DNA from 3 places in the Kitasatospora cystarginea genome. Region 1 is predicted to be linked to each of the others. Evidence: riboswitches for the same ligand, from Rfam matches in the RefSeq annotation. Region 1 holds a riboswitch; each other region holds the start of a gene.
What was found. A riboswitch is a leader RNA that binds a small molecule or an ion and turns the genes downstream of it on or off. The one in region 1 is predicted to bind cobalamin.

Region 1 (3,267 bases):
AACGTCGCACAGGATCGGCGCACCGGCGTGCAGCGCGGCGCGCGCGCTCGCGACCACGCCGGGCGACCAGAGCAGGTCGTCGACCAGGTCGGTCATGCCGCACGCGTGGATCATCCGCACGGCGACCTGCGCCACGTCGGCGGGTAGGTGGGCCAGTTCGGCCTCGGCCCGGATGGTGGCAAAGGACTGGCGGTAGATGGCCGCGCCGTCCTTCTCGTACTCGATCACTTGGTCCTCCGGGCTTCGGCTACCGCCTCCGCCATCTGTTCCGTCGACACATCCACTGACACTCCCGCCCCCGGGGCCTCGACCCCGGGGCCGACGCGGGTCACCCGGTAGCCCTGCCCGGTGGCCAGGACGTCCACCCACTCCCCAGCCGGATGCCCGCAGCGCCGCTCGCAGCCGGACCAGTGCACGGGCAGTGGGCCGGCAGCGGCCGGGGTCTGCGCCGCGTCCAACGCCCGTGCGGCGTCGTCCCGTACGTCGGCGCGCGACTTGGCGCAGCCGGGCAGTCCGGTGCAGGCGCTGGCCCGTTCCCAGACCGAGCCGGGGGCGGTGCGGAAGCCGGCCGCGGCCAGTTCGGGCAGCCGGTCGACCGGCGCCCCCGGCAGGACGATCCCGCGCCAGGGGGTCAGCCGCAGCTCGCCGGCCGAGGCTGCGGCCAGCCGCCGCCACCGTGCGGCGCTCACCCGGCCGAAGCGCAGGCCCACGGAGAGTCCGCCGGGCAGTGCGCCCGGGGCCAAAGTGGCGGCCGGCAGCGCGGGCAGCGGTTCGGCGCCCGGGTCGAGCAGTCCGGGAACCTCGCGCAGGTGCCAGGCCTTGGCGCCACTGGTGCGCAGCATTTCCAGGAACTCCTCGGCGGCGCGGACCGCGTGCTCGGCGGCCCCGCCGGGCGGCACCGGGCGGGCGGTGGCGGCGCGGCCGAGGCGCAGCAGGGCGCCGCCGCCTGCGGTTGCGATCAATGTCACATCGGCGTCCAGTGCGGCGACGTCACCGCGCCCGTCGTCCAGGGCGAAGAGGAACTTGCCGGAGAGGCGGGCCGCGCTCTCGCTCGCGCACAGCCGCCGGTCGAGTTCCCGCACCCAGTCCTGGACGTCGGCGTGGCCGAGGCCGTCCAGCCCGGCGGCCGGGGAGGCGACGATGTTGCGGACCCGCTCATGGGTCTTTGAGGGCAGCAGGCCGGCGTCGCGCAGGCGGCGGCCGAGTTCGCCACCGGAGTCCGAAGGCAGGCCGCGCAGTTGGACGTTGCCGCGCGAGGTGGTCTCGAGTGCGCCGTCGCCCAGCTCCTCGGCCGCGTCGGCCAGCACCACTGCCTGACTGTTCGTCAGCAACCCGCCGGGTATGCGGATCCTGGCGAGGGAACCGTCGTCGGCGGTGTGCAGACGAAGGGCCCCCGGACAGACGTCCGAACGCCCGCGGTCGGGCGTACCGGGGCCCGGTGCGACGGAGTCGGGTACGGGTGGCATGGCGGCGAGCATACAGATTGCCGTTCCGGATGCACCGCCCGGAACAGATCACACTCCCCCAGCCCAGCCGCACCCCGTACGATGCTCCCGGGCGGTCCTGTGGGCCGTCCACGCCAGCGACGGCGCCAAGGGGAGGAAACCGGTGCAAACCCGGTGCGGTCCCGCCACTGTGACCACGGTTCACCGCCGTGGGAGCCAGGAACTCCTGCCGTCCTCCCTTAGCCCGGGGCGCGGACCCCGAGGAAGGCCTGAGACCTGTGCGCTGCCGCATGCCCGCACGCGCTGCTGCGTCCCGCCCGCTCGACGGGCGGGCTGAGCCGCTGGCACCCATCACTCCTGCGCTCCCTCCATCGCCGGTCGGCTGTCGCTCAGCGCTCTCAGAGCACCAACCAGCGGCTCGGCCGCGCGCGGCACACCTTTCGGCACGGGGCGCCGACCTGGCCGGGAGGGCCGTCGCGTGATCCTGCTGCTTTCCACCTCCGACACCGACCTGCTGAGCGCCCGCGCCTGTGCGGGCCCGGTCCGCTACCGCCTCGGGAACCCGGCCCGGCTGACCGCCGAGGACCTGCCCGCGCTGCTGGAGGGCACCGACCTGGTGGTCGTCCGGCTGCTCGGCGGCCGCCGCGCCTGGCAGGAGGGCCTGGACGCGCTGCTGGCCGGCCCGCGCCCGGTGGTCGTGCTGACGGGTGAGCAGGCGCCGGACGCCCAGTTGATGGAGCTGTCCACCGTCCCCGCCGGGATCGCAGCCGAGGCGCACGCCTACCTGGCGCACGGCGGCGCGGCCAACCTGGCCGAGCTCGGCGCCTTCCTCTCCGACACCGTGCTGCTGACCGGCCACGGTTTCACCCCGCCCGTCTCGGCCCCGGCCTGGGGCCCCCTGGAGCGCACCCCGCGGACCGCCGAGGGCCCCGTCGTCGCGGTGCTCTACTACCGCGCCCACCACATGAGCGGCAACACCGCCTTCGTCGAGGCCCTGTGCCAGGCGATCGAGGACCAGGGCGGCCGCCCGAAGCCGCTGTACTGCGCCTCGCTGCGCGGCGCCGAGCCCGAACTGCTCGCCGAACTCGGCCAGGCCGACGCGATCGTCACCACCGTGCTGGCGGCCGGCGGCACCCGGCCGGCCGACGCGCAGGCGGGCGGGGACGAGGAGGCCTGGGACGCGGGCGCGCTCGCCGCGCTCGACCGCCCGATCCTGCAGGCGCTCTGCCTGACCTGGTCGCGTGCCCAGTGGGAGGACAGCGACGACGGCCTCTCCCCGCTGGACACCGCCACCCAGGTCGCCGTGCCCGAGTTCGACGGCCGCCTGATCACCGTCCCGTTCTCCTTCAAGGAGCTGGACGAGGACGGTCTGACCGTCTACACCGCCGACCCCGAGCGCGCCGCCCGGGTCGCGGGCATCGCGGTCCGGCACGCCCGGCTGCGCCATGTCCCGCCCGCCGAGCGGCGGTTGGCGCTGGTGCTCTCCGCGTACCCGACCAAGCACGCTCGGGTCGGCAACGCGGTCGGCCTGGACACCCCGGCCAGCGCGGTCCGCCTGCTGCACCGGCTGCGCGAGGAGGGCATGGACCTCGGCGACGACCTGCCGGGGCTGGACTCCTCCCCGCCCCGAGCCGAAGGGCCCGCCGGTGCCGAAAGGGATGAGCGACAAGCGACCGAGGAACGAGGGAGTGCCGGAGCGAAGAGCGTCGGCGCCGGGTCAGAGGGCCCGGAGGCGAGCGGGCGAGTAGCAGCACACGAGGGTGACGCGCTGATCCACGCCCTGATCGCGGCCGGCGGCTACGACCAGGACTGGCTGACGGAG
Region 2 (3,267 bases), on a different contig from region 1:
TACGCGAAGCGGCGGCCGCGGCGCTCCTCGTGCCGGGCGTACTCCCGGCCCTCGATCCGCCAGTCGTGCGGCTTCGCCTCGGTCTCCGGCAGCACGAATCCCCCGATCCCCGGTCACGGCAGACCTCCAACCTACCTGGAAACCGGGCGAGTTGTACGTTGACCGGGGATCGGCGCGGCGCGGGTCGACCCGGGCCAGGTTCACGACCAGCGCTGCTCGACCTTGGCGAAGCGCCAGTAGCCGATCGCCGCGACCCAGACCACGAAGAACAGGCCGACGATCACGAACCCGACGTTGTCCAGACTCAGTCCGGCGATCCAGCCGGTCACCGGGTCGGTGAGGTCCAGCTTCTCGTGCAGGACACCGACCAGTTCGATGGTCCCGATGATGAAGGCGACCGCAATGGAGAGACCGGTGATGGTCAAGTTGTAGTACACCTTGCGGACCGGGTTGGAGAACGCCCACTGGTACGCGAAGTTCATGAAGGTGCCGTCGAGGGTGTCGAACAGGCTCATTCCGGCCGCGAACAGCAGGGGCAGGCAGACGATGGCGTACCAGGGCAGACCGGCCGCCGCGCCCGAACCCGCCATCACCATCAGGGTGACCTCGGTCGCGGTGTCGAAGCCGAGACCGAGCACCATGCCGACGGGGAACATCTGGCCGGGCCGGGTGATCGAGCGGGTGGCCCGGGAGAGGATCCGGTTCATCAGACCGCGCGAGTTGAGGTGCGCCTCCAGCTCGCGCTCGTCGTACTGGCCCGCGCGCATCGCCCGGAACACCTTCGCGATCCCCACCAGCGCGGCCAGGTTGAGCGCGGCGATCAGGTAGAGGAACACCCCTGAGGCGGTGGTGCCTATCATGCCGAGCACCTGGTGGGTCGTGGACTGGTCGTCCATCAGTGTCCCGGCCAACGCGGCACCGCCGGCCACCAGCGCCGCCATGATGACCACCATCGAGGAGTGGCCGAGCGCGAACCAGAAGCCCACCGAGACCGGGCGCTTGCCGTCGGCCATCAGCTTGCGGGTGGTGTTGTCGATGACGGCGATGTGGTCGGCGTCGAAGGCGTGCCGCATCCCCAGGGTGTACGCGGTCACGCCGAGGCCGATCCCGTAGACCTGGGTTCCGACCTGGTACTTCTCCGGCGCCACCAGGAGGATCAGGACTCCGAAGGCCAGCACGTGCATGGCCAGGATCACCGCCATCAGGCCGGCGGTCCGCACGGTGTCCTCGCGCTTCCAGCGGAAGGCGGGCAGGGCGGGGGCCGCCGCCGGAGCGGCTTCGGTTCTGGGCAGGGTCATCTGCGGGTCACGCTCCAGCACCTCGTGGATCCGTTCGTGAGATGCCGTGGCCGGTCTCCTGGCTGACGGGTCGAACGCACCCGCACCCGGCCTTCCCGGACGCGTTCTCGTCCAGTGGCCGCCCGTCCCTGGCGGGGGCGGGGATGATGCCGGTACTTCCCGATCACAGTGGCGAGGGCCGCTCCGGTCTGGGACTCCTGAGAGTCCGTCACCGGTCTTCCCGAGCACCACGGCGGGCACAACGGTAGGGGGCCGTACGGCACCACTGCAAGCCTGCACAGCTGTGCAGGTGTCGGGTATCACAGGTACCGCTGCTGCGAGAATGCCTGGCATGCATCTCGTCCCCGCCGACCGTGCCGACCGCAGGACCATCGACGGGCACCGGGTCTGCGAGGCGATCGCCGCGATCGGCGACACCGAGCACGTCCGGTCCTGGGCCGAACGCTTCGCCCTGCTCGCCGACCCCGGACGGCTCTCGCTGCTGCTCGCCCTCCACGAGACGGGACCGCTCGCCGTCACCGACCTCGCCGTCGCCACCGGCATGCGCGACCCGGCGGTCTCCCAGGCGCTGCGCCTGCTGCGCGCCGCCGGGCTGGTCAGCGGCGAGCGCGACGGGCGGATCATCCGCTACCGGCTGGTCGACCCCGCCGTCGCCGAGGTGCTGGCACACGGGGTGCTGGGCCACCGGGACTGAGCTGCGGTGTGCCCGATCCTCCCGACGGCCCGTGCGTAGCTTGTATCCTTCTGTTGTCAGCTGACGACCGATCCCCGCGGGCACGGCGAGGGAGGCGGAGATGGCAGCAGCGGAGCCCGACCGGGGCACTCCCGAGAAGCGCGGACGGCTGAGCCGGCCCCTGGTGCTCGCCGCGGCCGTCTCGCTGGTCGACCGGGAGGGGCTGGGCGCGCTCACCATGCGCCGGCTGGCCGCCGATCTGGGCGTGGAGTCGATGGCCATCTACCGCTACACGCCGGGCAAGGAAGCCCTGCTGGACGGCCTGGTGGAGGCCTACTTCGCCGAGGTGATCACCCAACTGCGGAGCTCGGCCGAGGCCACCGCGGCGGCCGGAGGCGGTCGGGCCTGGCGGGCGGAGCTACGCCGGATCGCCGGCGCCTTCGCCTCGGTGGCGCACGTCCACCCCGAGATCCTGCCGCTGGTGGCCACCCGCCCGCTGAGCGTCCCGATGGCCCGCCGCCCCGCCCCGGTGCTGCAGCTCACCGAGCATCTCCTCGCCGTGCTCGGCCGGGCCGGTTTCGACCACGCCACCTCGCTGATGATCTACCGGAGGTTCGTGGCCTGGAACCTGGGCTGCCTGCTGGTCGACAAGCGCCAGGTGATCGACGACCCCGACGAGCCGGACCCGATGCTGCGCCTGGGCCTGCACCGCCTGCCCGCCGACCGGTACCCGAGGCTGCGGGCGCTGGTCCCGCTGCTGGCGGACTACGACGACCAGGAGGAGCTGCTGGCCGGGCTGGACAGCCTGCTGAGTCGGATGCCCGACGCGCCCCTTGACTCGTTCTACGACGGAAGAGCACGCTGAAGATACAGCGTAAACATACGGAGTCACCCACACGCGGCGTCGTCGGCAGCGGAGCCGGACTCCGCGACGGCGCCCGGAAGAGGTCGCCATGTCCGATCGCGACAGAATTCTCCGGGTCCGCGTGACCGCGACGGATCCGACCGTCCTGCACACCCTCCTCCGCGAGAAGCGGCCCGACGTCGGCGGACGTCCCCACCGCGGTGCCGACCGGAGCATCAGCATCGAGGCGTACGTCTCCCCCGCCGAGGCCGAGGACCTCGAACGCGAGGGTGTCACGGTCCAGGTGATCGAGGACGCCACCGCCACCGGACGCGCCCGCCAGGCGGAGGTCGGCCGGGGCAACCGGTACGCGGTCGGCGAGCAGATCCCGCGCGGGCTGGGCCTCAAGGTGCACGACTGACCCGAGGAGGCCCAGATGTCGTACCTGAACA
Region 3 (3,267 bases), on a different contig from region 1:
GCTCGTAGGCGGTGAGCATGATGCGCTCGGCGATCAGCGTGGAGAGGTGCTTGGCCTCGGTGGAGTCGAAGTCCAGGCGGAGCTTGAAGAAGACGTCCTGCAGGCCCATCACGCCCAGACCCACCGGCCGCCAGCGGGAGTTGGACGCGCCGGCCTCGGTGGTCGGGTAGAAGTTGATGTCGATGACCCGGTCGAGGAAGGTCACGGCGGTGCGCACGGTGGCGTCCAGCCGCTCCCAGTCCATCGCGCTCACGAGGTCGTCGGCACTGGCGCCGTCGGCCACGTGGGCACCGAGGTTGACCGAGCCGAGGTTGCAGACCGCGGTCTCGGAGTCGTCGGTGACCTCCAGGATCTCGGTGCAGAGGTTGGAGGAGTGCACGGTGCGGCCGGGCAGCGCGGTCTGGTTGGCGGCGCGGTTGGAGGCGTCCTTGAAGGTCATCCAGCCGTTGCCGGTCTGCGCCAGGGTGCGCATCATCCGGGCGTACAGGGTCTGCGCCGGGATGGTGCGGACGGCCTTGCCCTCGGCCTCGGCCTTGCAGTAGGCGGCGTCGAACTCGTCGCCCCACAGGTCGACCAGCTCGGGGACGTCGGCCGGGGAGAACAGCGACCAGTCCTCGTTGGCGTTGACCCGGCGCATGAACTCGTCCGGGATCCAGTGCGCCAGGTTGAGGTTGTGGGTCCGGCGGGCCTCCTCGCCGGTGTTGTCGCGGAGCTCCAGGAACTCCTCGATGTCAGCGTGCCAGGTCTCCAGGTAGACGCAGGCCGCGCCCTTGCGACGGCCGCCCTGGTTGACCGCGGCGACCGAGGAGTCCAGGGTGCGCAGGAACGGGACGATGCCGTTGGACTTGCCGTTGGTGCCCCGGATCAGGCTGCCGCGCGAGCGGATCCGGGAGTAGGACAGGCCGATGCCGCCGGCGTGCTTGGACAGCCGGGCGATCTGCGCGTAGCGGTTGTAGATCGAGTCCAGGTTGTCCAGCGGCGAGTCCAGCAGGTAGCAGCTGGACATCTGCGGGTGCTTGGTGCCGGAGTTGAAGAGCGTCGGGGAGGAGGTCAGGTACTCCAGGCGGCTCATCAGCCGGTAGAGCTCGGCCACCTCGGCCACCGACTGCTCGCTGTCGCCCACCGCGAGGCCCGCCGCCACGCGGAGCAGGAAGTGCTGCGGGGTCTCGATCACCATGCGGGTGATCGGGTGGCGCAGCAGGTAGCGGGACTGCACGGTGCGCAGGCCGAAGTACTCGAAGCGGTCGTCGCCCGACAGGTCGATCAGGGCGTCGAAGGCCTCGGCGTGCTTGGCGACCAGGGCGGCGGTGGCGTCGCCGATCAGCCCCTCGGCGTGGCCGACGGCGATCGAGGCGGAGAACGACACGGCACCCTGGCTCATCGCCTCGTCGGCGATCTCCATGGCGAGCAGGCGGGCGGCCAGCTTCGAGTACTGGGGGTCCTCGGCGATCATCGACGCGGCGGCCTCCACAGCCAGCCCGCGCAGCTCGGCGAAGTCCGAGCCGGCGTGGCGGCCGCGCAGCGCGGCGGCGGCGACGTGGCCGGGGTCCACCTGGGGGAGGTCCACGCTGCGGTCGGTGAGGAGCCGAAGCAGTGCCGCACCGGGGTCGGTCTGGGTGGTGGCGGCGGAACCCTGGGAAGGCAGGGCAACTGAGGCAGCGATGGTCAAGGCGCTTCTCTCCTGGCGGCGGCGTCGGATGAGGATCGTCCGGACCGACATGAGCGCAGGGAGGTGCAGCACGACCGGAGACCGGCGCGCTCTCTACCCCCTGGCCCACCCGCGAGGCCCGGACGTACTGCGGTGCTGCAAGGCATCTGCGGGGAAGCCGTGTGGCACACCGTCGGCAGGTAGCCGGACTTGCGGGGGCCTGGAGAGCCGCCCGCTCACCGCTGCGGGGCAGTCCCGGATTCACACCGGGTTCCCCTGCTTCGACAGCGAGAGCGAGCATACATGTTGTGGCGGTCCGACGATGCGGCACCACATGTAGTGCCGTGTGTCGCAGGCGGACCAACCGCATGGTTGTGCGGGAGGGGTGTTCAGAAGGTGATCGAGTACACCATCAGGTCGATCCCGGGAGCGGCCGTCCAGTCCCGGTCGGGGGTTCGGACGAAGCCCAGGCGCTCGTAGATCCGGTGCGCCGCCTTCATCGCCGGGCGGGTCGAGAAGGCCATCCCGGCCAGCCGGAGCTCCCGACAGCGGGCCATCGCGGCGCGGACCAGGGCCTCTCCGGCGCCGCGTCCGCGGGCCGCCGCGCCGACCGCCAGCATCCGGAGCTCGCCCTCGTGCGGCTCGGCGATGTCGGCCCACTCGGTGCCGCCGACCGCGAGGGTCACACAGCCGAGGACCTGCCGGGTGTGCGGGTCGAGCGCGACGAGGAGTTCGGCCTCCTCGTTGCGGCGCCCGGCGTCCCGGAGGAGCTGGACGTAGCCGCTGTCCGGCGAGGTGTGACCGTCGCCCACGAACGCCTCGACCGTGACTTCACCTGCGGCTTCGAGGTCCTCTTCGAGGGCGCGGCGGATGAGGATGCCCATCCGGACAGTGTGCCCGACGGGAGGGTGCACACGGCAGTCAGGGTGGCGGGCGGGCGGGTGCCGGCGAGGGGTGTGGCGCCGGACGGAGGGCTCGCCGGGCGGGCGCCGGTGGGGAGCAGGGACGCGCTGGCGGGGAAGGCGGAGGCGGCTGGCACGGTGCCGTACGGGCGGTCGGGAAGAACCGGGGCCGAAGGGTGGTTGGGGTCGTCGTGACCGTCATCAGGACCGCCGTAGCCGCCGCCCGGGTCGGGCCCGCCGCCGCGGCCGGTCAGCTCACGGCCGATCAGGAAGCCCAGCAGTCCGAAGCCGCTGATGGCGCCGATCAGGCCGAGCGAGGTCGCGAGGGTCTCGGGAGTCATGTCCTCCACCCTCGTCCGCGCGGGCCGCTGTCACGAGTGGCGGAAACGACCGATTGCGTCGAAATCCTGCCAGCCTCTCGCGGGGTGGGGCGTGCCGATGCCGCGGTGGCCGGCGGCCCGGCCGGCCACGGGGGCGGAAGTCACCGGACGGCGGGCAGGGGAGGGGCGACGGACGAGGGAGGGGCGCGGGGATGCGGAGCGGTGCGCACGGCCCGGCGGTCGACGGCCGCCGCCGTGGGGCCGGGGGCCCGGAGGCGGACGAGGGCGTACGGCATCCTGGGCGGATGCTGAAGAACGTCGCCGCGGTGGTGCTGGAGCCGGTCCACCCGTTCGAACTCGGCGTCGCCTCCGAGGTGTTCGGGCTCGACCGTAGCGA

Region 2: another riboswitch for cobalamin. It lies ahead of nicT (Nickel transporter NicT); the one in region 1 lies ahead of cobN (cobaltochelatase subunit CobN).
Region 3: another riboswitch for cobalamin. It lies ahead of ABD369_RS22545 (ribonucleoside-diphosphate reductase subunit alpha); the one in region 1 lies ahead of cobN (cobaltochelatase subunit CobN).

Annotation. Positions count from the first base shown of each region.
Region 1 is NZ_BAAATR010000006.1:189,157-192,423, forward strand. It holds gene ABD369_RS09810 (precorrin-8X methylmutase) at 1-228, opposite strand, end outside; gene ABD369_RS09815 (cobalamin biosynthesis protein CobG) at 225-1,466, opposite strand; cobalamin riboswitch at 1,542-1,693, shown strand; gene cobN (cobaltochelatase subunit CobN) at 1,924-3,267, shown strand, end outside.
Region 2 is NZ_BAAATR010000013.1:92,906-96,172, reverse strand. It holds gene ABD369_RS16760 (isochorismatase family protein) at 1-95, opposite strand, end outside; gene nicT (Nickel transporter NicT) at 201-1,298, opposite strand; cobalamin riboswitch at 1,330-1,545, opposite strand; gene ABD369_RS16750 (ArsR/SmtB family transcription factor) at 1,630-1,992, shown strand; gene ABD369_RS16745 (TetR/AcrR family transcriptional regulator) at 2,093-2,836, shown strand; gene ABD369_RS16740 (hypothetical protein) at 2,925-3,236, shown strand; gene ABD369_RS16735 (M14 family metallopeptidase) at 3,252-3,267, shown strand, end outside.
Region 3 is NZ_BAAATR010000021.1:33,037-36,303, reverse strand. It holds gene ABD369_RS22545 (ribonucleoside-diphosphate reductase subunit alpha) at 1-1,669, opposite strand, end outside; cobalamin riboswitch at 1,827-1,984, opposite strand; gene ABD369_RS22540 (GNAT family N-acetyltransferase) at 2,038-2,532, opposite strand; gene ABD369_RS22535 (helix-turn-helix domain-containing protein) at 3,176-3,267, shown strand, end outside.